Regions from separate parts of the Scandinavium sp. M-37 genome, predicted to be linked through region 2. Evidence: predicted binding sites of a transcription regulator. Region 2 holds the regulator's gene; each other region holds the start of a gene.
The links. The regulator CRP, encoded in region 2, controls carbon source genes, mostly activating them, when cyclic AMP is high. The targets are predictions, from matches to a motif close to ATGTGANNNNNNTCACAT.
Positions count from the first base shown of each region.

Region 1: the regulator CRP is predicted to act here: its motif matches at 2,058-2,075, upstream of ACG0Z5_RS03005 (glycoside-pentoside-hexuronide (GPH):cation symporter).
Region 3: the regulator CRP is predicted to act here: its motif matches at 3,358-3,375, upstream of yrbN (protein YrbN).
Region 4: the regulator CRP is predicted to act here: its motif matches at 3,182-3,199, upstream of bhsA (multiple stress resistance protein BhsA).

Region 1 is NZ_JBIGIN010000002.1:228,063-233,987, forward strand. Features, by position in the region: gene ACG0Z5_RS03000 (glycoside hydrolase 43 family protein) at 1-510, opposite strand, end outside; gene ACG0Z5_RS03005 (glycoside-pentoside-hexuronide (GPH):cation symporter) at 503-1,960, opposite strand; gene ACG0Z5_RS03010 (family 43 glycosylhydrolase) at 2,160-3,110, opposite strand; gene ACG0Z5_RS03015 (glycoside-pentoside-hexuronide (GPH):cation symporter) at 3,107-4,510, opposite strand; gene aroP (aromatic amino acid transporter AroP) at 4,700-5,925, opposite strand, start outside.
Region 2 is NZ_JBIGIN010000016.1:55,407-61,331, forward strand. Features, by position in the region: gene ACG0Z5_RS13200 (aspartate aminotransferase family protein) at 1-121, shown strand, start outside; gene ACG0Z5_RS13205 (YccS/YhfK family putative transporter) at 118-2,190, opposite strand; gene crp (cAMP-activated global transcriptional regulator CRP) at 2,246-2,878, opposite strand; gene ACG0Z5_RS13215 (OsmC family protein) at 3,185-3,589, shown strand; gene ACG0Z5_RS13220 (phosphoribulokinase) at 3,643-4,512, opposite strand; gene ACG0Z5_RS13225 (YheU family protein) at 4,549-4,767, opposite strand; gene ACG0Z5_RS13230 (hydrolase) at 4,764-5,786, opposite strand; gene ACG0Z5_RS13235 (ABC transporter ATP-binding protein) at 5,789-5,925, opposite strand, start outside.
Region 3 is NZ_JBIGIN010000024.1:49,511-55,435, forward strand. Features, by position in the region: gene pnp (polyribonucleotide nucleotidyltransferase) at 148-2,283, shown strand; gene nlpI (lipoprotein NlpI) at 2,391-3,275, shown strand; gene yrbN (protein YrbN) at 3,382-3,459, shown strand; gene ACG0Z5_RS16855 (DEAD/DEAH family ATP-dependent RNA helicase) at 3,452-5,407, shown strand; gene mtr (tryptophan permease) at 5,562-5,925, shown strand, end outside.
Region 4 is NZ_JBIGIN010000008.1:79,198-85,122, forward strand. Features, by position in the region: gene mfd (transcription-repair coupling factor) at 1-1,647, shown strand, start outside; gene ACG0Z5_RS08435 (L,D-transpeptidase family protein) at 1,794-2,768, shown strand; gene bhsA (multiple stress resistance protein BhsA) at 2,853-3,110, opposite strand; gene ACG0Z5_RS08445 (TetR/AcrR family transcriptional regulator) at 3,356-3,991, shown strand; gene ACG0Z5_RS08450 (glycine zipper 2TM domain-containing protein) at 4,072-4,611, opposite strand; gene ACG0Z5_RS08455 (NAD(P)/FAD-dependent oxidoreductase) at 4,775-5,925, opposite strand, start outside.

The sequences.
Region 1 (5,925 bases), on a different contig from region 2:
AAGCAGAGAGCGGCCATCAGGCGACATTTCCATCAGCTGCAACTGATGTTTTCTGCCGGTGCGGCTATGGGCGAAAGCATGAACCAGCCAGGCGCGGCCATCGTCGTCCCACAGCGGACAAGGGTCTATCCAGCCTTTCGCCAATTTGACGCAGTGGGGGGCACTCCATTCTGCATGGGGGTCGGTCGTGCAGGACATAAAGATGCCTTCATCAGGCGTACTGAAAAAGACCCAAAATTTACCGTCGTGATGGCGAATCGACGGCGCCCAAACGCCTTTTCCAGGCTGCATGGTGTCGTAGGTCGCATCGTTAAAGGTGGAAAAGACGTGATTAATAATGGTCCAGTTGACTAAATCCCGTGAGTGCAAAATAGGCAGTGCGGGAAAATGATTAAAGCTGGAGGCCACCATATAGAAATCATCACCTGCACGCACAATGTCAGGGTCAGAATAATCGGCATGCAGAATCGGATTTTTATAGTATCCGGGGCGTGCAGTGTGATTAGGCATGATGATTCTCTCCGGTGGTGGTCATTGGCTCGGTGATATTTTTCACCATTACAGGGGATTCGCTAATCGGGCTGGTAGCATTTGCCTGCTGACGCAGCGCCAGTTCACGCTGTATTTTGCTCATCATCTGATCGTCAAGGGTATAAAAACGGCTTAACCAGTACAGGATGAAATAGGAAATGGACGGTCCAATGGTTAATAAGCTGATTATCCCAGTGGTGGCGAGTGTCGTTTGGGTTGGTACACCCGCCTGATAACCAAACCAGCCGAGAGAAAAACCGACAAATGCACCGGCTACGGCCATCCCCATTTTTAAAGCAAATAAGTTACCGGAAAAAGAGAGGCCAGTAATACGGCGCCCAAATTTCCATTCGCCGTAATCAGCGGCGTTGGCCATCATATTCCATTTAAAAGGCTGATACATTTGATGGAAAAAACCGACCAGGAAATAGAGTGGGAAGACAACTGCCAGCCAGGTGGGCGGGACAAAGAACATCACGACGCCGATGATGACCAGGAGTAAGTTAATATTTTTGAACAGTGACACCGCCCGATAGCGCTGTGCTAAATAACCCGCGGCGATACTGCCGATAATGGTCCCGATGACGCTGGTGGAAACAAACGCTGATTTCATTGCCGTTCCGGCTGCGCTTTCAACGCCTCCCAACATCAGATAGGTGGCATAGTACAGCGTCGCTGCGCTACGCATCACACCCGCCATGCTGGAAAAGAACGTGATGATCGCCACGATTCGCCACTGATCGTTGGCGAGTAAAATACGCAGATCGCCCATCATACTGTTGTTGCTTTCACTGGTCGGACGGACACGTTCTGACGTTGTGAAGAAGCAGAAAAATAACATGATCACGGCCAGGGTCCCCATAATCGCCATTGTGGCCTGGAAACCAAACTGTTTATTCTCTTTTCCAAGCCAGTCGACTAAGAATAAAGTCGCCACCGAGACCACAAGACCGGCAAGGGAAGAGATGGTGAAGCGATAGGATTGCGCGGATAAACGATCTTTTTCATCAGCTGTAATCACCCCGCCAAGTGCACAGTAAGGAATATTGATAAAGGTGTAGCACAGCATTAATAACGTATAGGTGATATAGGCATAGAGTAATTTACCCGATGCGCCAAAGTCTGGCGTTGTGAAGGTTAATACCGCCAATACCGCGTAAGGAATGGCGAACCAAATCAACCATGGCCGAAAATGGCCCCAGCGCGTACGTACCCGATCCGCGACCAATCCCGTTAACGGATCGGTAATGGCGTCGAGAATACGGGTCACCAGAAACATTACCCCGACGGCTGCTGCCGAGAGTCCATAAATATCGGTATAAAAATACGTTAAGAACATAGTAACCGAAGAATAAACGATGCCACATGCGGCATCGCCCATGCCGAAGCCAATTTTCTCGGCAACGGATAATTTCCTGAGTGTTGTCATTTTTCTCTCCAGGCATGAGTGTGTATTTTTTACTCTATGGACTGGGGGTTTATTTGACTATTGAGATATTTGCTCTGATGGTTATGTTTTTTGTCAATTGAGAAAGTTGTCACATAACAATAAATAATTGGTCTGACAAAAAAAGAGGGCTGTTACACCAAAAAACGCTCCTGAAGAGTCAGGAGCGTCGGTCACTGTTTTACAGCGAATCCGCATGCGGGACGCCGAAGTCAGGCATCCCGTTTTCATGCCAGTGGATGAGCTTCAACCGGGTATGGCGGTTAGGGTCATACAGCGGGTCGCCTTCGATTTCGGTGTAGTTTCTGGCGTGATAGACCAGCACATCCTGGCCGTCTGGCGTTTGGGTAAAGCTGTTATGGCCCGGGCCGTATTGCCGATTTTCATAGCTGGTGGTGAACACCGGCTGCGGTGATTTATGCCAGTTGCTGGCCTGCATCGGGTCGGCGTCGAGATCAATCCATAACAGGCCCATGCAGTAGTTCTCATCGGTGGCGCTGGCAGAATAGCTGACGAACAGGCGGTTGCCGTGGACAATCACCGCCGGGCCTTCGTTCACCAGAAAGCCCCGACACTCCCAGTCAAATTCGGGTTTACTGAGCATCACCGGCTGGCCTTTCAGCGTCCATGGATTTTCCAGCTCCGCCAGATACAGATTGGAATTTCCGGCAATATCCGGCGCCTTTTGCGCCCACAGATACCACTGCTTTCCCTGATGCATGAATGTGGTTGCGTCGAGCGCGAAGGTATCAAACGGCGTTTTCACCTGGCCTCTTTCTTGCCACGCACCGGTCAGCGGGTCGGCATCGTCACAGGTCAGCGCGAACATCCGATGCTGGAACATCCCCAATTCATCAAGGTCATGGGTGTGCGTGGCGGCAAAATAGATGACCCAGGTGCCGTCAATGCAGTGCAGTTCCGGCGCCCAAATTAGCTGGCTCATCGGGCCGCTATCGGGTTTACGCCAGACCACTACCGGTTCAGCAGTGCGTAAACCGGCGATGTCAGCGGCGCGGCGGATTTCCAGCCGGTCATATTCCGGTACTGAGGCGATGAAGTAATACGCCCCCTCGTGATGCAGAATAAATGGGTCCGCACGCTGCTCGATAAACGGGTTAGGCCAATTGTTCATTGTGGTTTCCTCACCAGCTCTGCCTGTTGTTGATATTCACTCAGTTCGCGATAGTTCTGACGACGTTTTTCCAGATCGGCCTGGATCTGTTTCATTAATTCCCGATCCACTTTCAGCAGGCGAACGACCCCGGCGGTAATCAGATAACCGACGCCAGGGATGACGCTGAACAGCAGCACGATCCCGTTGAGCGCATCCGGGCCTTGTGCTTTCGCGCCCGCATCATAACCATACCAGGAGAGCAGGAACCCGACCATCGCCCCGGCGACCGCCAGCCCGACTTTCAGGAAGAACAGGTTGCCGGAGAAGCTGATGCCGGTGATGCGTTTACCTGTTTTCCATTCGCCATAGTCGTCCACATCGGCCATCAGCGACCAGTGCAGCGGGGAAGGGATCTGATGCAGGATGTTGAGCAGGAAATAGAGCACCATGATCATCATCGTGGCGTGCGGATCGAAGAAGTAGAAGGCGCAGGAGAAAATCGCTAGCGCAATGTTGGTCCAGAAGAACACCTGCAGTTTGCACCAGCGGTCGGTCAATACCTTCGCTAACATACTGCCGATCATCATCCCGACCACGCCGAGGCTGATAAACAGCGTGGCGAAATGGGTGCTCTGTTGCATTACCCAGGTAACGTAGTACATGGTCGCCGCCATGCGGATAAAGCCCGGGCAGACATTGCACAGGGTCAGCAGCAGGATGCGCACCCACTGATCGTTTTTCCACACGTCTTTAAGATCACGCTTGAGTTCATCGTTGGTTTGCACCGCCGGACGCACGCGTTCACGCACGGTGGCAAAGCAGAACAGGAACATACACATGCCGATAAACGCCAGCACGGTCATCGCCATTTGATAGCCTTTGGCTTTGTTATCGCCGCCAAACCAGTCGACCATTGGCAGTAAGGTCAGCGACAGCAACAGGGTGGCAATGCCGACCATCACGAAGCGATAGGACTGACACGCCACGCGCTCTTTCGGATCGTTGGTGATAACGCTCCCGAGCGAACAATAAGGAATGTTGATCGCCGTATAGGTTATCGACAGCAGGAAGTAGGTCACGAAGGCATAGATAACCTTGCTGCTGTAACTCCATTCCGGGGTGGTGAACATCAGCACGCTGAACAGCGCGTAGGGGAAGGCAATCCACAGTAGCCACGGCCGAAAACGACCATATTTACTGCGGGTGCGGTCCGCCATTGCCCCCATAATCGGGTCCGTCACCGCGTCGATGACGCGAATTGAGAGCAGTAACACCCCGACCAGCGCCGGGGCTAAACCGAAAATATCCGTATAAAAATAGTTAACAAACAACATAATGGCGCCGAAGATGATGTTGCATCCCGCGTCGCCCATTCCGTAGCCGATCTTTTCTTTTACCGATAATTTGTTGTTGTCCATCGACACTTCTCCGCAATGAGATATGCAGATGATTATTCGCAGGCTTTCAAAAAAATGCGTAGCAGGAATGCGGTGATGATATGGATAAATCAGCTGTGGGGAGGAAAGTGTGAAGCGCGTAACATGCTGGTGTAGCGGTTTTCAGCCGCTACACCATGTGGATAATCAGCGTAGTAAGAGAGGATGGGATTACGCGCGAACGGCTTTCGCCCCTCTCTGTTTAACCAGATAGCCAATGCCCAGAATCACAATCCACACTGGGATCAGATATACGGATATGGCCATGCCCGGCGTCATCAGCATGATGACCAGCACTGCGGCAACGGTAAACAGGCAAATCCAGTTTCCCAGCGGATAGAACAGGGCAGGGAAGCGAGTGCTCAGGCCCTGCTGCTGCTTCGCCCGACGGAACTTCATGTGCGCCAGGCTAATCATCGCCCAGTTGATGACCAGCGCAGAAACCACCAGCGCCATCAGCAGACCGAAGGCCGATTCCGGTGCCAGGTAGTTGATCAGCACGCACAGTGCGGTGAACACCGCAGACACCAGAATCGTGTTTACCGGTACACCACGCTTGTCGACTTTGGTCAGCGCTTTCGGGGCATTGCCCTGCTGGGCCAGGCCGAACAGCATCCGGCTGTTGCAATAGACGCAGCTGTTGTAGACCGACAGCGCGGCAGTCAGTACCACCACGTTCAGGGCGTTCGCCACGAAGGTGTCCCCCAGCTCGTGGAAAATCAGCACGAACGGGCTGGTGTCAGAGGTGACGCGGGTCCACGGCAGCAGTGACAGCAGAACGGCCAGCGAGCCTACATAGAAAATCAGGATACGGTAGATAACCTGATTGGTGGCTTTCGGGATGCTCTTCTGCGGGTCATCGGCTTCGGCGGCGGTAATGCCGACCAGCTCAAGGCCGCCAAAGGAGAACATGATGATCGCCATCATCATCACCAGCCCCTGGATGCCATGCGGCAGGAAGCCGCCCTGTTCCCACAGGTTGCGCACGGTTGCCTGTGGGCCACCATTGCCGCTGAACAGTAGCCAGCCACCGAACAGGATCATCGCCACTACCGCGACAACTTTGATGATGGCAAACCAGAACTCCATCTCCCCGAACACTTTCACGTTGGTCAGGTTAATGAGGTTAATTGCCACAAAGAACACCGCTGCTGATGCCCAGGTCGGGATTTCAGGCCACCAGAACTGGATGTATTTCCCGACTGCCGTCAGTTCAGCCATCGCCACCAGGACATACAGCACCCAGTAGTTCCAGCCGGATGCGAAACCGGCAAAGTTGCCCCAGTATTTGTAGGCAAAGTGGCTAAAGGAACCTGCGACCGGCTCTTCAACGACCATTTCACCTAACTGACGCATAATCAGAAAGGCCACGAACCCTGCTATCGCGTAACCGAGAA
Region 2 (5,925 bases):
GGTGCTTAACGCCGGGCCGGACGTGATGCGCTTTGCGCCGTCGCTGGTGGTGGAAGAGACGGACATTGACGAAGGGATGGCGCGTTTTGCCGCTGCGGTGAAGAAGGTAGTGAAAAGCTAAGCGCGCTTCTTCAACCAAATCCCATGATGCGGGCGCTGACGCCATGCCACTGAAGAGATGGTGTGCATGGTGTTCAGATGCCCCAGAATACGCTGTAGATGCTGTTCCATAGTGCTGAGCGGCCCATGCGCCAGCGTCTCCGCCGACTCCATGATATTCGCATCCCCGCTGCCTCCCGCCTCGTCATACTCTAGCCGCTGCTGGCAGCGCTGCAAGGCAATTTCGCAGGACTGCAAATAACGCTGGGCCAAATCTTCGGTCAGCATGTTGTGCTCGCGCGCCAGCGTGGTCATGGCATTGATATGCTCGACGATAAACTGGCTGTGCGTTACCCACAGCTTCATATCCGCCAGATAATGCGAGTTAAAGCCCGGTTCCTGCATCGCCTGATTCAGCGAGTTGAACAGCGCGTTGTGCGCCTGATTCACGCGCATCCGCTGATATGCCAGGGTGGGTGCCTGCGGGTCGTTACTGAGGATCAGCCGCAGGGCATCCTGGTCGGCCTCCAGCGCCTGCTGGGCATTTTTACGCAGTAGCCCGCTTTGCCACTGCGGCCACAGCCAGACCATTCCGCCGAAGGCTATCAGACAGCCAATCACCGTGTCGACAAAACGAGCCAGAATGAAATGTTCGCCGTTGAGCGTCAGCAGCTGAATGGTGTATACCGCGGTGACCGTAAAGCCCACGGTGGCCCAGCCGTAGCTCTTGCGAATGATCAGATAGCTCGCCAGGGTAATCAATAACATCGACGCCAGGGTGTAGCCTTCCGGTACGTGGAAGTGCAGGGTGCCTGCGGCAATCACCAGCCCGGCCAGCGTGCCCGCGGCCCGGTGGAAAATTCGCACGCGCGTTGCGCCGTAGCCGTTTTGCGTCACCAGCAGGACGGTCATCAGGATCCAGTACGGCTTCGGCAGATTCAGCGCCGCCCCCATCAGGCTGGCGATGCTCAGCATCACGCTGATTCGCGCCGCGTTTCGCAGCGCCGGAGATTTAAACGACAGGTAGCTTTTCAGCGCGGCGAAAACCGGCAGACGGCGTTCGTTATCGGCCATCAGATTGCGCGGGTACAGCGGGCGCTGCATCCGCAAGACGCGGGCGATACGGCTGAAATGCCAGGCGCAGAACTGGCCGACGGGATTATCCGGGTGCTGATGGGCGATTTTTTCCAGAGCGCCAATCTGTTTATCCATGTTAAAGCGCTGCGGAAAACGGTGATAAAGAATGTCATCGGCCATCACCCGCAGCCGGGCGGCGATGGTTTGTGCATTCCAGCGGATCACCGCTTCAGCGTGGCTGCGTTCCACCAGTTTTTGCACTTCCGCTGGCTGATGCAGGCTGACTGAAATATGTTCTTGCAGGTCGAGGCCCATCTGGAAGGCGCGCAGCAGGCGCTTGTATTCGTGATTCTGGTTGGCTGCGAGCATATGCATTTGCTGGTAACACTGGGTAATCAGGTCGACTGCCTTCTGCTGACGGTTGAGTAGCGGTGGCAGCGCTTTTTCAGGATCGGTGTGCTGAGTCAGGAGGCTGTATTTGGCTTCACAATAATCCGCTAGCTGGCGATAGAGCAGGCTCAGGGATTCGCGCAGCGGCTGTTCGCGCCACATCCAGAACCAGAACCAGTTAAACAGGCCGTACCACAGAGTGCCGAGAGCGTAAATCAGCAGCGGCTGCCACACCGGCATATTGCCTGCGAGGCTGAGGGTGAAGATCGAGGCAATCAGCGAGGCGGGCAGCAGGCGCGCGTGCAGAGAACTGATTTCGGCGGTAACGCCGAGTAGCATCGCCAGCCCGCTCAGAATAATGGGCAGCGGCACGTCACGCGCCAGCAGCAGCTGTACCGCGAGGCTACAGCCCGCAAACAGCGAGCCGCCAATAATCAGGCGCTTGAAGAAACGTTTGTGGGGCGTGTCCAGCCCGGCAATGTTGCAGCAGGCGGGAACCAATGAAAACAGCAGACCGTACTTGAGATAACCCAGAGCCAGACCGATAGCCACGGGTAAACAGAGCACCAGCGTTTGTCGCAGTGCGTAGTTAATTTCCGGGTGATAAATCAGCCTGCGCCACATGAGGGGAGAGACAAAAACGGCGTACTGCCCCAGGGCAATACGCCGTTAATCTGGCTTAGCGGGTACCGTAAACCACGATAGTTTTACCGTGGGCGGAGATCAGATTCTGATCTTCCAGCATTTTCAGAATACGGCCCACGGTTTCACGTGAGCAGCCAACGATCTGACCGATTTCCTGACGGGTGATTTTAATTTGCATACCGTCCGGGTGGGTCATAGCATCAGGCTGTTTTGCCAGGTTCAGCAGCGTCTGCGCGATACGACCGGTTACGTCGAGGAACGCCAGGTTGCCCACTTTTTCAGAGGTGACCTGCAGGCGACGCGCCATCTGGGAGGAGAGGCGCATCAGAATATCCGGGTTCACCTGGATAAGCTGACGGAATTTTTTGTAGGAGATTTCGGCCACTTCACAAGCGGTTTTCGCCCGAACCCAGGCACTACGCTCCTGACCTTCTTCGAACAGGCCAAGCTCACCGATAAAGTCGCCCTGGTTAAGGTAAGAGAGGATCATCTCTTTACCTTCTTCATCCTTGATGAGTACTGCAACGGAGCCTTTCACGATGTAGTACAGCGTTTCTGCTTTTTCACCCTGGTGAATCAGCGTGCTCTTCGATGGGTACTTATGAATGTGGCAATGAGACAAGAACCATTCAAGGGTAGGGTCTGTTTGCGGTTTGCCAAGCACCATGCGCGGTTATCCTCTGTTATAAGCTGTCTCCAGTGGCAGATAAGACACTGCCGCTGGCTTTGCAATCGTATCCTTCCCTGTGCCTGGGAAGTCGGCTGTCGGATTTTACTGCAGCCTGTAGTGTGATGTCCTCTGCATACATGCAGTACTTCAATGTATTACTGTAGCATCCCGACTGTTTTAGCATAGCTTTTGCCGCGTGTCTCCTGGTGTCTCGCTTCAGCATGACGCACGTCGCCTTCCGTTGCGAGAATTGTTATGTGCGCGTAATCTGTCAGGAAAATTGCAACTCTGGAGTTAACAATTATGCAAGCGCGTGTGAAATGGGTTGAGGGTTTAACCTTCCTGGGCGAGTCTGCTTCTGGCCACCAAATCCTGATGGACGGTAACTCTGGTGACAAAGCGCCAAGCCCGATGGAAATGGTGCTGATGGCCGCGGGAGGATGCAGCGCGATTGACGTGGTATCGATTCTGCAAAAGGGGCGTCATGACGTGACCGATTGCGAGGTGAAGTTGACCTCTGAGCGTCGTGAAGAAGCTCCGCGTTTGTTTACCCACATTAATTTGCACTTCATCGTGACCGGGAAAGAGCTGAAAGAAGCCGCGGTGTCGCGTGCGGTGGATTTGTCCGCTGAGAAATACTGCTCGGTGGCGCTGATGCTGGAGAAAGCGGCGAAAATTACCCATTCGTTTGAAGTGGTCGAAGGGTAAGCCGCCTGCCCGGTGGCGCTGCGCTGACCGGGCCTACTGTTTTTCGGATGACATCAACCTATCTTTTTGCCTTCCATCAACCGCTCGACCAGCGGCGACATAATCAGCTCCATAGCCAGCCCCATCTTCCCGCCCGGCACCACTAATGTATTCATGTGAGAAATGAATGAACCCTGTAGCATCGCCAGCAGCCAGGGGAAATCAATATCGCCCAGATTCTGGAAATGGATGACCACAAAGCTTTCATCGAGCGAGGGGATCCCTTTCGCCGCGAACGGGTTGGAGGTGTCCACGGTGGGTACGCGCTGGAAGTTAATGTGGGTACGTGAGAACTGCGGGGTGATGAAGTTGATATAGTCTTCCATCGAACGCACCACTGAATCCATGACTGCTTCCCGGGAATGTCCGCGTTCGCTGGTGTCACGCGTCAGCTTTTGGATCCATTCGAGGTTCACAATCGGCACCACGCCGACCAGCAAATCGACGTGTTTTGCCACGTCGTGCTGCGGGGTTACAACCCCGCCGTGCAGGCCTTCATAAAACAGCACATCGGAGGGTTCAGGCAGCGGTTGCCACGGCGTAAACGTCCCAGGCACCTGATTCCACGGCACCGCCTCGTCGTAGGTATGCAGGTATTTACGCGACTGCCCGCTGCCGTCCAGGCCATAGGTCAAAAACGTCTGTTCGAGTAGGCCGAAATCGTTGGCGTCCGGGCCAAAATAACTGATGTGTCGACCCATATCGCGCGCTTTGCGGATGGCCATGTCCATTTCTGGGCGGGTGTAACGGTGGAAACTGTCGCCTTCCACTTCCGCAGCGGTCAGATTGAGTTGGGCAAAGATTTTACGGAAGGCGAGGCTGGTGGTGGTGGTTCCCGCGCCGCTGGAGCCGGTCACGGCGATCACCGGATGTTTGGCAGACATAACTACTCCCTGAAGCAGTAATATTTTTGAGTATAGTCAGCCGTGGAATTGGGTACGGGGCATTAGGTTCACCGTCTCGTGCAGTTCGGACCACACCAGGACGACGTCCCCGCTTTTCAATTGTTGTTTTACGTCGGCGACCTTGTCTTCTAGCGAACGTTCATGTTCACCATAATCGGTACCTTCGCGCAACACAAAGCTTTCAATCAGATTTTCGAGCGTTTCGGGAGCCAGGTTTTCCCAGGGAATAATCATTGTATTGCTCCTAACCATTGTGTCAGCCAGGCCGGGATGCGTTTTTCGAGCCACATTTCCGGATGGCGCAGCGTACCGCCGACAAAACCGACGTGGCCGCCATGCTCGGTCAGCTGATACTGAATGTTTGCCGGAAGCTCTTCCTGAGCGGGAATCGAGTGATGATCCATAAAGGGGTCATCTTTAGCATGAATGATCAGCGTCGGTTTGGTTATCTGACTCAGCACCGACATCGCGCTACACTGGCGGTAGTAATCTATCGCATCGGCAAATCCGTGGATTTTCGAGGTGATCAAATCGTCGAACTCACGAATGCGGCGCACGCTTTTCAGGCGCTTCAAATCAACGGGTAAGGTCCCCGGATAGGCTTTCAGCTTGCGCGAGGCGTTGGCTTTCAGCAGGTTCAGGAGATAGCGCTGATAAACGCGCGAGAAGCCTTTATCCATATGGTAGCTGCAGGCTTCGAGCATGAACGGTGCAGAGACGATAACCGCCGCGTCGAGCGGGGTGCTGTCGCCCTCTTTGGCTAGCAGGCAGCCGAGCATATTACCCCCGAGCGAATAGCCCACCGCGGCGGTCGGTACGTTGCCAAATTCCCGGCGCAGCCAGGAAAGGAACCAGGTGCCGTCTTCGGTTTCACCCGAATGGTAGATACGCTGATTGCGGTTCGGTTCCCCACTGCAACCGCGAAAATGCATCACGACTCCGAGCCAACCGCGCTGCTGTGCCGCGTGGATAAGACCGTGGGCGTATGGGCTGTACAGGCTGCCTTCCAGACCGTGGAACACCACCAGACGGGGCTTATGCCGTGCCTGGTTGGGATCTTCACTCCACGCCAGATCGACAAAGTCCCCGTCCGGAAGCTCAAGACGCTGCCAGTGCGGCGTGAATAGCACTTTGCGACGGATAAGACGTGGCAGCATGGTTTGCAGATGGCAGTTGCGCACGCCCTTCATCGGCACAAAGGTGTCGTTCTCTCCTGGTGGTACTTCAAAGTCTACTGGGGTTACCTGAGCCATACTCACTCTTCCTGCAGCATCTGTTCCAGTTGCTCGTGCGCATCCAGCCACGCCATTTCACACTCTTCCAGCCCGGATTTGGCGGTGGCCTGCTGTTGCAAACATTCGGTCAGTTCGGCTTTACGCGCCTGCTCGTACA
Region 3 (5,925 bases), on a different contig from region 2:
AATGATCTTCATTGCAGCGTTTCGCGCGGCTAATGAGAGACTTAACCGTAGGTTAGGATTGTCATTAGTCGCGAGGATGCAAGAGGATCGGTTCTCTAAACGGTACATCCAATGGTGTCCCGTTACTCATCAAGAAAGGATATTATTTTGCTGAATCCGATCGTTCGTAAATTCCAGTATGGCCAGCACACGGTCACTCTGGAAACCGGCATGATGGCACGTCAGGCGACGGCTGCTGTTATGGTTAGCATGGATGACACCGCGGTATTCGTTACCGTTGTAGGTCAGAAAAAAGCGAAACCAGGCCAGGACTTCTTCCCGCTGACCGTTAACTACCAGGAGCGTACTTACGCTGCCGGTAAAATCCCTGGTGGTTTCTTCCGTCGTGAAGGCCGTCCAAGCGAAGGCGAAACCCTGATCGCGCGTCTGATTGACCGCCCGGTTCGTCCGCTGTTCCCGGAAGGCTTCGTCAACGAAGTCCAGGTTATCGCGACCGTTGTGTCCGTAAACCCACAGGTTAACCCAGATATCGTGGCGATGATCGGTGCATCCGCAGCGCTGTCCCTGTCTGGTATTCCATTCAATGGCCCAATCGGTTCTGCTCGCGTCGGTTACATCAATGACCAGTACGTACTGAACCCAACCCAGGAAGAGCTGAAAACCAGCAAACTGGACCTGGTTGTTGCCGGTACCGAAGCTGCGGTCCTGATGGTTGAATCCGAAGCAGAACTGCTGAGTGAAGATCAGATGCTGGGCGCGGTGGTATTTGGCCACGAGCAGCAGCAGGTCGTCATCCAGAACATCAACGACCTGGTGAAAGAAGCGGGTAAACCACGTTGGGATTGGCAGCCAGAAGCCGTCAACGAAGCGCTGCACGCGCGCGTTGCTGAGCTGGCACAGTCTCGTCTGAGCGATGCTTACCGCATTACCGACAAGCAGGAACGTTACGCGCAGATTGATGCTATCAAATCTGACGTTATCGCGACCCTGATTGCCGAAGACGACACCCTGGACGCTAACGACTTGGGCGACATCCTGCACGGTATCGAGAAAACCGCTGTACGTAGCCGCGTACTGGCAGGCGAACCGCGTATCGATGGTCGTGAGAAAGACATGATCCGTGGTCTGGACGTGCGCACTGGCGTACTGCCACGTACTCACGGTTCCGCACTGTTCACCCGTGGTGAAACTCAGGCGCTGGTAACAGCGACTCTGGGTACCGCACGTGACGCACAGAACATTGACGAGCTGATGGGCGATCGCACCGACAGCTTCCTGTTCCACTACAACTTCCCTCCGTACTCTGTGGGCGAAACCGGTATGGTTGGCTCACCGAAGCGTCGTGAAATTGGTCACGGCCGTCTGGCGAAGCGTGGCGTGTTGGCAGTGATGCCTACCACCGACGAATTCCCATACACCGTACGCGTTGTGTCTGAAATCACCGAATCTAACGGTTCTTCTTCCATGGCTTCCGTATGTGGTGCTTCTCTGGCACTGATGGATGCAGGCGTACCGATTAAATCTGCAGTAGCAGGTATCGCGATGGGTCTGGTGAAAGAAGGCGAGAACTTCGTAGTTCTGTCCGACATCCTCGGCGACGAAGATCACCTGGGCGATATGGACTTCAAAGTAGCGGGTTCCCGCGAAGGTATCTCTGCACTGCAGATGGATATCAAAATTGAAGGTATCACCAAAGAGATCATGCAGGTTGCTCTGAACCAGGCCAAAGGTGCGCGTCTGCACATTCTGGGCGTAATGGAACAGGCTATCAACGCACCGCGTGGTGACATCTCTGAATTCGCACCGCGTATTCACACCATCAAGATCAGTCCAGACAAGATCAAAGACGTTATCGGTAAAGGTGGCTCTGTTATCCGTGCGCTGACCGAAGAAACCGGCACCACCATCGAAATCGAAGATGACGGTACCGTGAAAATCGCAGCGACCGACGGTGACAAAGCGCAGTACGCTATTCGCCGTATCGAAGAGATCACCGCTGAAATCGAAGTGGGCCGCATCTACAACGGTAAAGTTACTCGTATCGTAGACTTCGGTGCATTCGTTGCTATCGGTGGCGGTAAAGAAGGTCTGGTCCACATTTCTCAGATTGCCGACAAGCGTGTTGAGAAAGTGACTGACTATCTGCAGATGGGTCAGGAAGTACCGGTTAAAGTTCTGGAAGTTGATCGCCAGGGCCGCGTACGTCTGAGCATTAAAGAAGCGACTGAGCAGACTCAGCCAGCCGCCGCGCCAGAAGCGCCGGCAGCGGAACAGGGCGAGTAAGGTTGCCATTAGCCCTCCGCTTTTGCGGAGGGCGCATTCCGGGCAGGACGCTTGTTAGCAGCCGGGGAACAGGACGTTCATCCAATTGTTGTCTTCGGGAGTGGGAAATGAAGCCTTTTTTGCGCTGGTGTTTCGTTGCGACAGCACTCACGCTGGCAGGATGCAGTAATTCTGCCTGGCGCAAGAGTGAAGTCCTGGCGGTGCCATTGCAACCGACTTTACAGCAAGAAGTGATTCTGGCACGTATGGAACAAATTCTTGCCAGTCGGGCTTTAACCGATGATGAACGCGCACAGCTTTTATATGAGCGCGGAGTGTTGTATGATAGTCTCGGTTTGAGAGCATTAGCGCGGAACGATTTCTCGCAAGCGTTGGCAATCAGACCCGATATGCCTGAAGTATTCAATTACTTAGGCATTTATTTAACGCAGGCAGGCAATTTTGATGCTGCCTATGAAGCGTTTGATTCTGTACTTGAGCTTGATCCAACTTACAATTACGCATATCTGAACCGCGGCATCGCGCTTTATTACGGTGGTCGCGCAAAGTTAGCGCAAGATGATCTGCTGGCGTTTTATCAAGACGATCCCAATGATCCTTTCCGTAGTCTGTGGCTTTATATCGTTGAGCGGAAGCTCGATGAGAAGCAGGCTGTCGTAGCACTCAAGCAGCGCTATGAAAAATCGGACAAAGAGCAATGGGGATGGAACATTGTCGAGTTCTACCTCGGTAACATTAGCGAAGCAACGCTGATGGAAAGACTGAAGGCAGACGCAACGGATAACACCTCGCTCGCTGAGCATCTCAGTGAAACAAACTTCTATTTAGGTAAGTACTACCTAAGTCTGGGGGACAAGGACAGCGCTACGGCACTGTTCAAACTGGCGGTTGCTAACAACGTTCATAACTTTGTTGAGCACCGATACGCATTGTTGGAATTAGCGCTCTTGGGCCAGGAGCAAGACGACCTGGCAGAATCGGACCAGCAATAGCTGACGAACAACTCAGCCCATAATCTTTTTTGATTGCCATCATCTTTACGGGTGAGGGCTTTATTGTTCGTTAATTCACCAAATTTGAGCCGGTTCACACTTTTCAATGAAAATTGCAGGTCAATTTCACGATGAGTTATGTAGACTGGCCGCCATCTACGAGGCACGTGTACTACATGACTGATATCATCGAGACTACTACTATCGAAACTACTTTTTCCGATCTGGGGCTGAACGCCTCCATCCTCAAAGCCCTGAACGATCTGGGTTACGAAAAACCATCTCCAATCCAGGCAGAGTGTATCCCACATCTGCTCGGTGGCCGTGACGTACTGGGTATGGCCCAGACCGGTAGCGGCAAAACTGCAGCGTTCTCTTTACCGCTGCTGCACAACCTTGATCCAGAGCTGAAAGCACCACAGATTCTGGTGCTGGCGCCGACCCGCGAACTGGCGGTTCAGGTTGCTGAAGCCATGACGGATTTCTCTAAACATATGCACGGCGTAAACGTGGTAGCCCTTTACGGTGGCCAGCGTTATGACGTACAGCTGCGCGCCCTGCGTCAGGGTCCACAAATTGTCGTGGGTACCCCGGGCCGTCTGCTCGATCACTTAAAACGTGGCACGCTGAACCTGTCCAGCCTGAAAGGTCTGGTACTGGACGAAGCCGATGAAATGCTGCGTATGGGCTTCATCGAAGACGTTGAAACCATTATGGCGCAGATCCCAGAAGGTCATCAGACCGCGCTGTTCTCTGCGACCATGCCAGAAGCGATTCGTCGTATTACCCGTCGCTTCATGAAAGAACCACAGGAAGTCCGCATTCAGTCAAGCGTGACGACCCGTCCTGACATCAGCCAGAGCTACTGGACGGTGTGGGGCATGCGTAAAAACGAAGCACTGGTTCGTTTCCTGGAAGCGGAAGATTTTGATGCGGCGATTATCTTCGTGCGTACCAAAAACGCGACTCTGGAAGTGGCTGAAGCGCTGGAACAAAGCGGCTATAACAGCGCAGCGCTGAACGGCGACATGAACCAGTCCCTGCGTGAGCAGACTCTGGATCGTCTGAAAGATGGTCGTCTGGACATCCTGATTGCTACCGACGTTGCGGCCCGTGGCCTGGACGTTGAGCGTATCAGCCTGGTTGTTAACTACGACATTCCAATGGACTCAGAATCCTACGTTCACCGTATCGGCCGTACCGGTCGTGCGGGTCGTGCGGGTCGTGCGCTGCTGTTCGTTGAGAACCGCGAGCGTCGCCTGCTGCGCAACATCGAACGCACCATGAAGCTGACCATTCCAGAAGTTGAACTGCCGACCCGTGAACTGCTGAGCGAACGTCGTCTGGCTAAGTTCTCCGCTAAAATCCAGCAGCAGCTGGAAAGCAGCGACCTGGATATCTACCGCGGTCTGCTGGCAAAAATTCAGCCTTCTGCTGAAGAAGAGCTGGATATGGAAACCCTGGCTGCAGCACTGTTGAAAATGGCTCAGGGCGAACGTCCACTGATCCTGCCACCAGATGCGCCGATGCGTCCTAAGCGTGAGTTCCGCGATCGTGACGATCGTTTCGATCGCAATGACCGTGCTCCGCGCGGTGACCGTAACGACCGTGGCCCACGTGGCGATCGTCCAGAGCGCAGCGGTGAAGACCGTCCGCGTCGCGAACGTCGTGACGTTGGTGACATGCAGCTGTACCGCATTGAAGTGGGCCGTGATGACGGGGTTGAAGTTCGTCACATCGTTGGCGCCATCGCTAACGAAGGCGATATCAGCAGCCGTTACATCGGTAACATCAAGCTGTTCGGTACCCACTCGACTATCGAGCTGCCAAAAGGTATGCCGGGCGAAGTGCTTCAGCACTTTACTCGTACCCGCATCCTGAACAAGCCGATGAACATGCAACTGGTCGGTGATGCCGTGCCGCACACCGGTGGTGGCGAGCGTCGTGGCGGCCCTGCTGGCGGTCGTGGTGGTTTCGGCGAGCGTCGTGAAGGCGGTCGTAGCGAAGGTCGTCGTTTCAGCGGCGAACGTCGTGAAGGTGGTGCAGGCCGTTTCAGCGGTGAGCGTCGCGAAGGTGGCCGTGCGCCGCGTCGTGATGATGCACCAGTACGTCGTCGTCCTACCGAAGCGTAATAGCCGAGTTTAAAACTACGGTTACGTACGTAAAGTAAACGATACAGCCCCGGTATTGATTATCGGGGCTTTTTTTATTCCAATTGTACTCGTGTACTGGTACAGTGCTGCGCATTAACACGGATATGAATTCTTTTTCTGGAGAGCAGGCGCTATGGCGACATTGACCACCACAGCAACCCGGCCGTCATTGATTGGCGGGGTGGTGATTATCGGCGGAACGATTATCGGGGCGGGAATGTTCTCGCTGCCGGTGGTGATGTCCGGGGCGTGGTTCTTCTGGTCGCTCGCGGCGCTGGTGTTTACCTGGTTCTGTATGCTGCATTCCGGGCTGATGATCCTTGAGGCGAACCTCAATTACCGGATCGGTTCCAGCTTTGACACCATCACCAAAGATTTACTGGGCAAGCGCTGGAATATCATCAACGGACTGTCGATTGCCTTCGTGCTCTATATTCTGACCTATGCCTATATCTCGGCGAGCGGTTCTATTCTGCATCACACCTTCAGCGAAATGT
Region 4 (5,925 bases), on a different contig from region 2:
ACCACGCCGGATCAGGCTCAGGCCATCAACGCCGTATTAAGCGATATGTGTCAGCCGCTGGCGATGGATCGTCTGGTCTGTGGCGACGTGGGCTTTGGTAAAACCGAAGTGGCGATGCGCGCCGCCTTCCTGGCGGTGGAAAACAACAAGCAGGTGGCGGTCCTGGTGCCGACCACCCTGCTCGCCCAGCAGCATTTCGACAACTTCCGCGACCGCTTTGCCAACTGGCCGGTGCGAATCGAAATGCTCTCACGTTTTCGCAGCGGCAAAGAGCAGACGCAAATTCTGGAACAGGCCGCTGAAGGTAAAATCGACATTCTGATAGGCACCCATAAACTGCTGCAAAGCGATGTGAAATGGAAAGATTTGGGCCTGCTGATCGTCGATGAAGAACACCGCTTCGGCGTGCGGCACAAAGAGCGAATCAAAGCGATGCGCGCCGATGTTGATATTCTGACCCTGACCGCCACGCCAATCCCACGTACGCTGAACATGGCGATGAGCGGGATGCGCGACCTGTCGATTATCGCCACCCCGCCTGCCCGCCGTCTGGCGGTGAAAACCTTCGTTCGTCAGTATGATGAACTGGTGGTGCGGGAGGCTATTCTGCGTGAAGTGTTGCGCGGTGGGCAGGTTTACTACCTGTACAACGATGTCGAAAACATTCAGAAAGCGGCCGACAGGCTGGCGGCGCTGGTGCCGGAAGCGCGGGTCGCCATCGGTCACGGTCAGATGCGCGAGCGGGAGCTGGAACGGGTAATGAACGATTTCCACCACCAGCGCTTCAATGTGCTGGTGTGTACCACCATTATCGAAACCGGGATCGACATTCCGACCGCCAACACCATTATCATCGAACGGGCCGATCACTTTGGCCTCGCTCAGCTGCACCAGCTGCGCGGTCGCGTGGGGCGTTCGCATCATCAGGCCTACGCCTGGCTGCTGACGCCGCATCCGAAAGCGATGACCACCGACGCACAAAAACGTCTGGAGGCGATAGCATCGCTGGAAGATTTAGGGGCCGGTTTTGCGTTGGCCACCCACGATCTCGAGATCCGTGGGGCGGGTGAACTGCTCGGCGAAGATCAGAGTGGCTCGATGGAAACCATCGGGTTCTCGCTGTATATGGAACTGCTTGAAAACGCCGTCGATGCGTTGAAAGCCGGGCGTGAGCCGTCGCTGGAAGATTTAACCAGCCAGCAAACCGAAGTCGAACTGCGAATGCCCTCCCTACTGCCGGACGATTTCATTCCGGATGTGAACACCCGCCTGTCGTTCTATAAACGCATCGCCAGCGCCAAAGGTGAACAGGCGTTGGACGAGCTGAAAGTCGAACTGATCGACCGTTTCGGTCTGCTACCGGATGCCGCGCGTAACCTGCTGGATATTGCGCGTTTACGTCAGCAGGCGCAGAAGCTGGGCATTCGTAAGCTGGAAGGTAACGACAAAGGCGGCGTGATTGAGTTCAATGAGAAAAACCACGTTAATCCGGCGTGGCTGATTGGGTTGCTGCAAAAACAGCCGCAGCACTATCGTCTTGATGGGCCGACGCGGCTGAAATTTTTCCAGGACCTAACCGAGCGTAAAGAACGTATGGAATGGGTGCGCAACTTTATGCAGCAGTTGGAAGAGAACGCTGTCGCCTGATCCCCCTGTCCCGGCGGCGATCGTCGCCGGGCATCTTCTCCCTGCAATAATTTACACACTCTTTGCAAACCATTGAAACATCCAGACACGACCTGACGCCATAATGAGGGTTTTCCCTGCTCAATCACCGTTATGGATGTGCTGTGATGATGATTCAATCGCGTTTTATGCGTCTGCTCGGCCTGCTGGCCGTCGTCGCGACCGTCACAATGGCGCTTCCCGTTCGCGCTAATACCTGGCCCCTTCCGCCCACAGGCAGTCGTCTGGTGGGTGAAAACCGCTTTCACGTCGTGGAAAACAACGGCGGATCGCTGGAGGCTATCGCTAAAAAATATAACGTGGGATTCCTGGCGTTACTGCAGGCCAATCCCGGCGTGGACCCGTACGTGCCTCGCGCGGGCAGCGTGCTGACCATTCCGCTGCAAACCCTGCTCCCGGATGCCCCGCGTGAAGGCATGGTGATTAACCTGGCGGAACTGCGTCTCTACTACTATCCGCCGGGTAAAAACAGCGTGACCATTTACCCGATAGGTATCGGTCAACTTGGCGGCACCACCCTCACCCCAACGATGGTGACCACCGTATCCGACAAACGTGCGAACCCAACCTGGACGCCAACCGCCAATATTCGTGCGCGTTATAAAGCCATGGGAGTGGATTTGCCAGCGGTAGTTCCAGCCGGGCCGGATAACCCGATGGGTCATCATGCGATTCGTCTTTCGGCCTACGGCGGCGTGTACTTGCTGCACGGCACCAACGCCGATTTTGGCATCGGGATGCGCGTCAGCTCGGGCTGTATTCGCCTGCGCGATGGCGATATCGAAACCTTGTTCAAACAGGTCACCCCGGGCACCAAAGTGAATATTATCAATACGCCGATTAAAGCGTCAGTCGAGCCAGGCGGCGTGCATCTGGTGGAAGTTCACCAGCCGCTGTCGAAGCATATTGATGATGACCCAAAAGTGCTGCCGATTGCCCTGAATGCCAGCATGGAAGCCTTCAAAAAGTCGCCACAGACGGATGCACAAGTCATGGAGCATGTGATGGAGGTGCGCTCCGGTATGCCGGTAGATGTCACCCATCACGACGCGCCGCAGACGCTGAATCAACAATCGTTCTAATCTCATAACGAAAAAAAACACCGCGACAAATGTCGCGGTGTTTTTTTTGGCAGTGGCATTGCCGAGGATTAAATAAGGCGGGCCTTATTTATAGATTACTGCGGTCCCGTGGAGGGTGTTAGGACCCGTAACAGAGGTAATGCGGAATGATTTTGCGCCCATGGCGTCGGCCTGCTGTGCCAGCTGATCTTCAAGAGAACCCAGGTTAGTCCCGGCGCTGGCGGAAATCACACCCACTTTCTGCTGATCGACTGGGGTGGACTGGACTTCAACCGCAGCAAAGCTTGCGAATGACAGAGAACTCAGAACGGCGGCAACGACCAGGGTTTTGATGCTTTTCATGATTATTATACCTATGCAGATGAATTTGTTAGGTCGTTATGATTAACTTAACGATCGATAGGTAAAGAATAATGTGATCCAGGTCACACGTCAAATTCTTTTTATAACGATTATTATTTAATTTATTTATCCCTTATTTTTCATAACTATAGGATTATTTTATTTTACGAGATTCGGCACTGGTTATGCCGGGCGTTTGTTTTTATAATGAAGGCTTAACACAACCACAGAGGTACTACGGCGCCATGACAACTGAAGTCGTAAGTTGCGCAAAAAAAAGCCGTGGCCGACCCAAAGTGTTCGACAGGGACGTGGCGCTTGATAAGGCCATGACACTCTTCTGGCAGCACGGCTATGAAGCGACATCGCTCGCGGATTTAGTCGAAGCAACCGGTGCGAAAGCCCCGACGCTGTACGCAGAATTTGTGAATAAAGAGGGGCTGTTCCGGGCCGTTCTTGACCGTTACATTTCACGTTTTGCCGATAAGCACGAAGCCCAGCTTTTTTGCGAAGAGAAATCGGTAGAAGACGCACTGCGCGACTATTTCCGCGCGGTCGCAACCTGCTTCACCAGTAAAGAGACCCCGGCGGGCTGCTTTATGATTAATACGTCCGCGACACTTGCAGCATCGTCGAAAGAGATTGCGCGCACAATCAAGTCGCGCCATGCGATGCAGGAAAAAACGCTGTGTGAGTTTCTGACCCAGCGTCAGGTGCGGGGTGAAATACCGGCGGACAAATGCATTGGTGAGCTGGCACAATTCCTGAGCTGTATTCTGCAAGGGATGTCGATCAGCGCTCGCGAAGGGGCCAGCCTCGAGACGCTACTGCAAATTACCGACACCACCCTACGGCTGTGGCCACAGATGCTGAAAATCTGAGAGCCTTTATCGTAATCATAAAAAAAGCCCCTCAGCCTGAGCGTTTGAGGGGCCAATTCTAGCGTAGAGTACTGCTTTTTTTAGGCTTTGTTATTCAGAACCAGCTGACCGTTGTTGTCCAGTGGGATCTGAGAGCCAGGATCTTTATCCATACGGATTTTCCCCTGCTGATCGCCAATTTTGTAGGTCACGTCGTAGCCCAACATTTTGTCAGACTTATCATATACCGTTTTGCAGCGCTGCTGCGTCGTGGTGTAGGTATCGTTATTTTGCATTGAACCCTGGATCTGGTTCCCGGCGTAACCGCCACCCAGCGCGCCTGCGACTGTGGCAACATCTTTTCCACGTCCCCCACCAAACTGGTGACCAATAACCCCACCCGCTACGGCACCCAGTACCGAACCGGCAATGCGGTTTTCGTCCTGAACCGGACGACGATGGGTCACGGCAACGTTACGGCATTCCTGACGCGGCGTTTTCACACTTTCTTTAATCGGGGTGGCTGAAATGACCTGCGCGTATTGCGGGCCACGGTCAAACACATTCAGACTGGCAACCGCCGCCACGCCCAGCGCAGCAGCTACGCCAATCCCTATACCCGCCAACATAGATTTATTCACGGGAGTTCCTCCTTTGTTGCTGTTGGTAACAATTTTGCTACCTAAGAGGAAACGTGGATATAGGAATTAGGATCAAAAAAAGGGGTTATGAAGGGGAAAAACGCGGGTTTCGGAGAAGTCTGAACAAGCCCGGCAAGCGCAGCGCCGCCGGGCGTTTTAGAACTTAGTGCAGTTTAAGACGCGGGCGAATCACCCGGTTGATACTGCCCACCAGCATCATCAGGCCGGTTTTGAAGTAGCCGTGCAGTGCAATCTGGTGCATACGGTACAGCGAGATGTAGACAAAGCGTGCGATGCGCCCTTCAACCATCATTGAGCCGCGCATCAGGTTACCCATCAGGCTGCCGACCGTCGAATAGTTCGACAGTGATACCAGCGAACCGTGATCTTTATAGGTATACGCTTTCAGCGGTTTGCCTTTGATCTGCGCCAGAATATTGCTCAACGCCAGGCTTGCCATCTGGTGCGCAGCCTGCGCACGCGGTGGCACGAAACCACCTTCCGGACGCGCGCACGAAGCACAGTCGCCGATGGCGTAGATATCCGCATCGCGGGTAGTTTGCAGCGTCGGCTCAACCACCAGTTGGTTGATGCGGTTGGTCTCCAGGCCGCCGATGTCTTTCATGAAGTCTGGCGCCTTGATACCCGCCGCCCACACCATCAGATCGGCATTGATGTATTCGCCATCTTTGGTGTGCAGGCCGCCTGCATCGGCGCTGGTGACCATTGTCTGCGTCAGAACGCGGACGCCCATTTTGGTGAGCTCGCTGTGCGCAGCGCTGGAAATACGCGGCGGCAGCGCAGGCAGAATACGTTCGCCCGCTTCCACCAGCGTGACGTTCAGCGCGTCATTAGTCAGGCCTTTGTAGCCGTAGCTGTGCAGCTGTTTCACTGCGTTATGCAGTTCAGCCGACAGTTCTACGCCGGTCGCCCCACCGCCGACGATGGCGATGTTTACCTTGCCATTAGCACCCAGATTACTGGAGTGCTTCAGGAACAGGTTGAGCATTTCCTGATGGAAACGGCGCGCCTGATGCGGGTTGTCGAGGAAAATGCAGTTTTCCTTCACGCCCGGGGTGTTGAAATCGTTAGAGGTGCTGCCCAGCGCCATCACCAGCGTGTCATACGCCAGCTTGCGCTCAGGCACCAGCAGCTCGCCCTTCTCGTCGCGCAGTTCTGCGAGCGTCAGCGTTTTGGTTTCACGGTTGATATCGACCACCGATCCCAGCTGGAACTGGAAGTGATGGTTACGGGCGTGCGCCAGATAGCTCAGCGCGTCCACACCTTCGTCCAGCGAACCGGTTGCCACTTCGT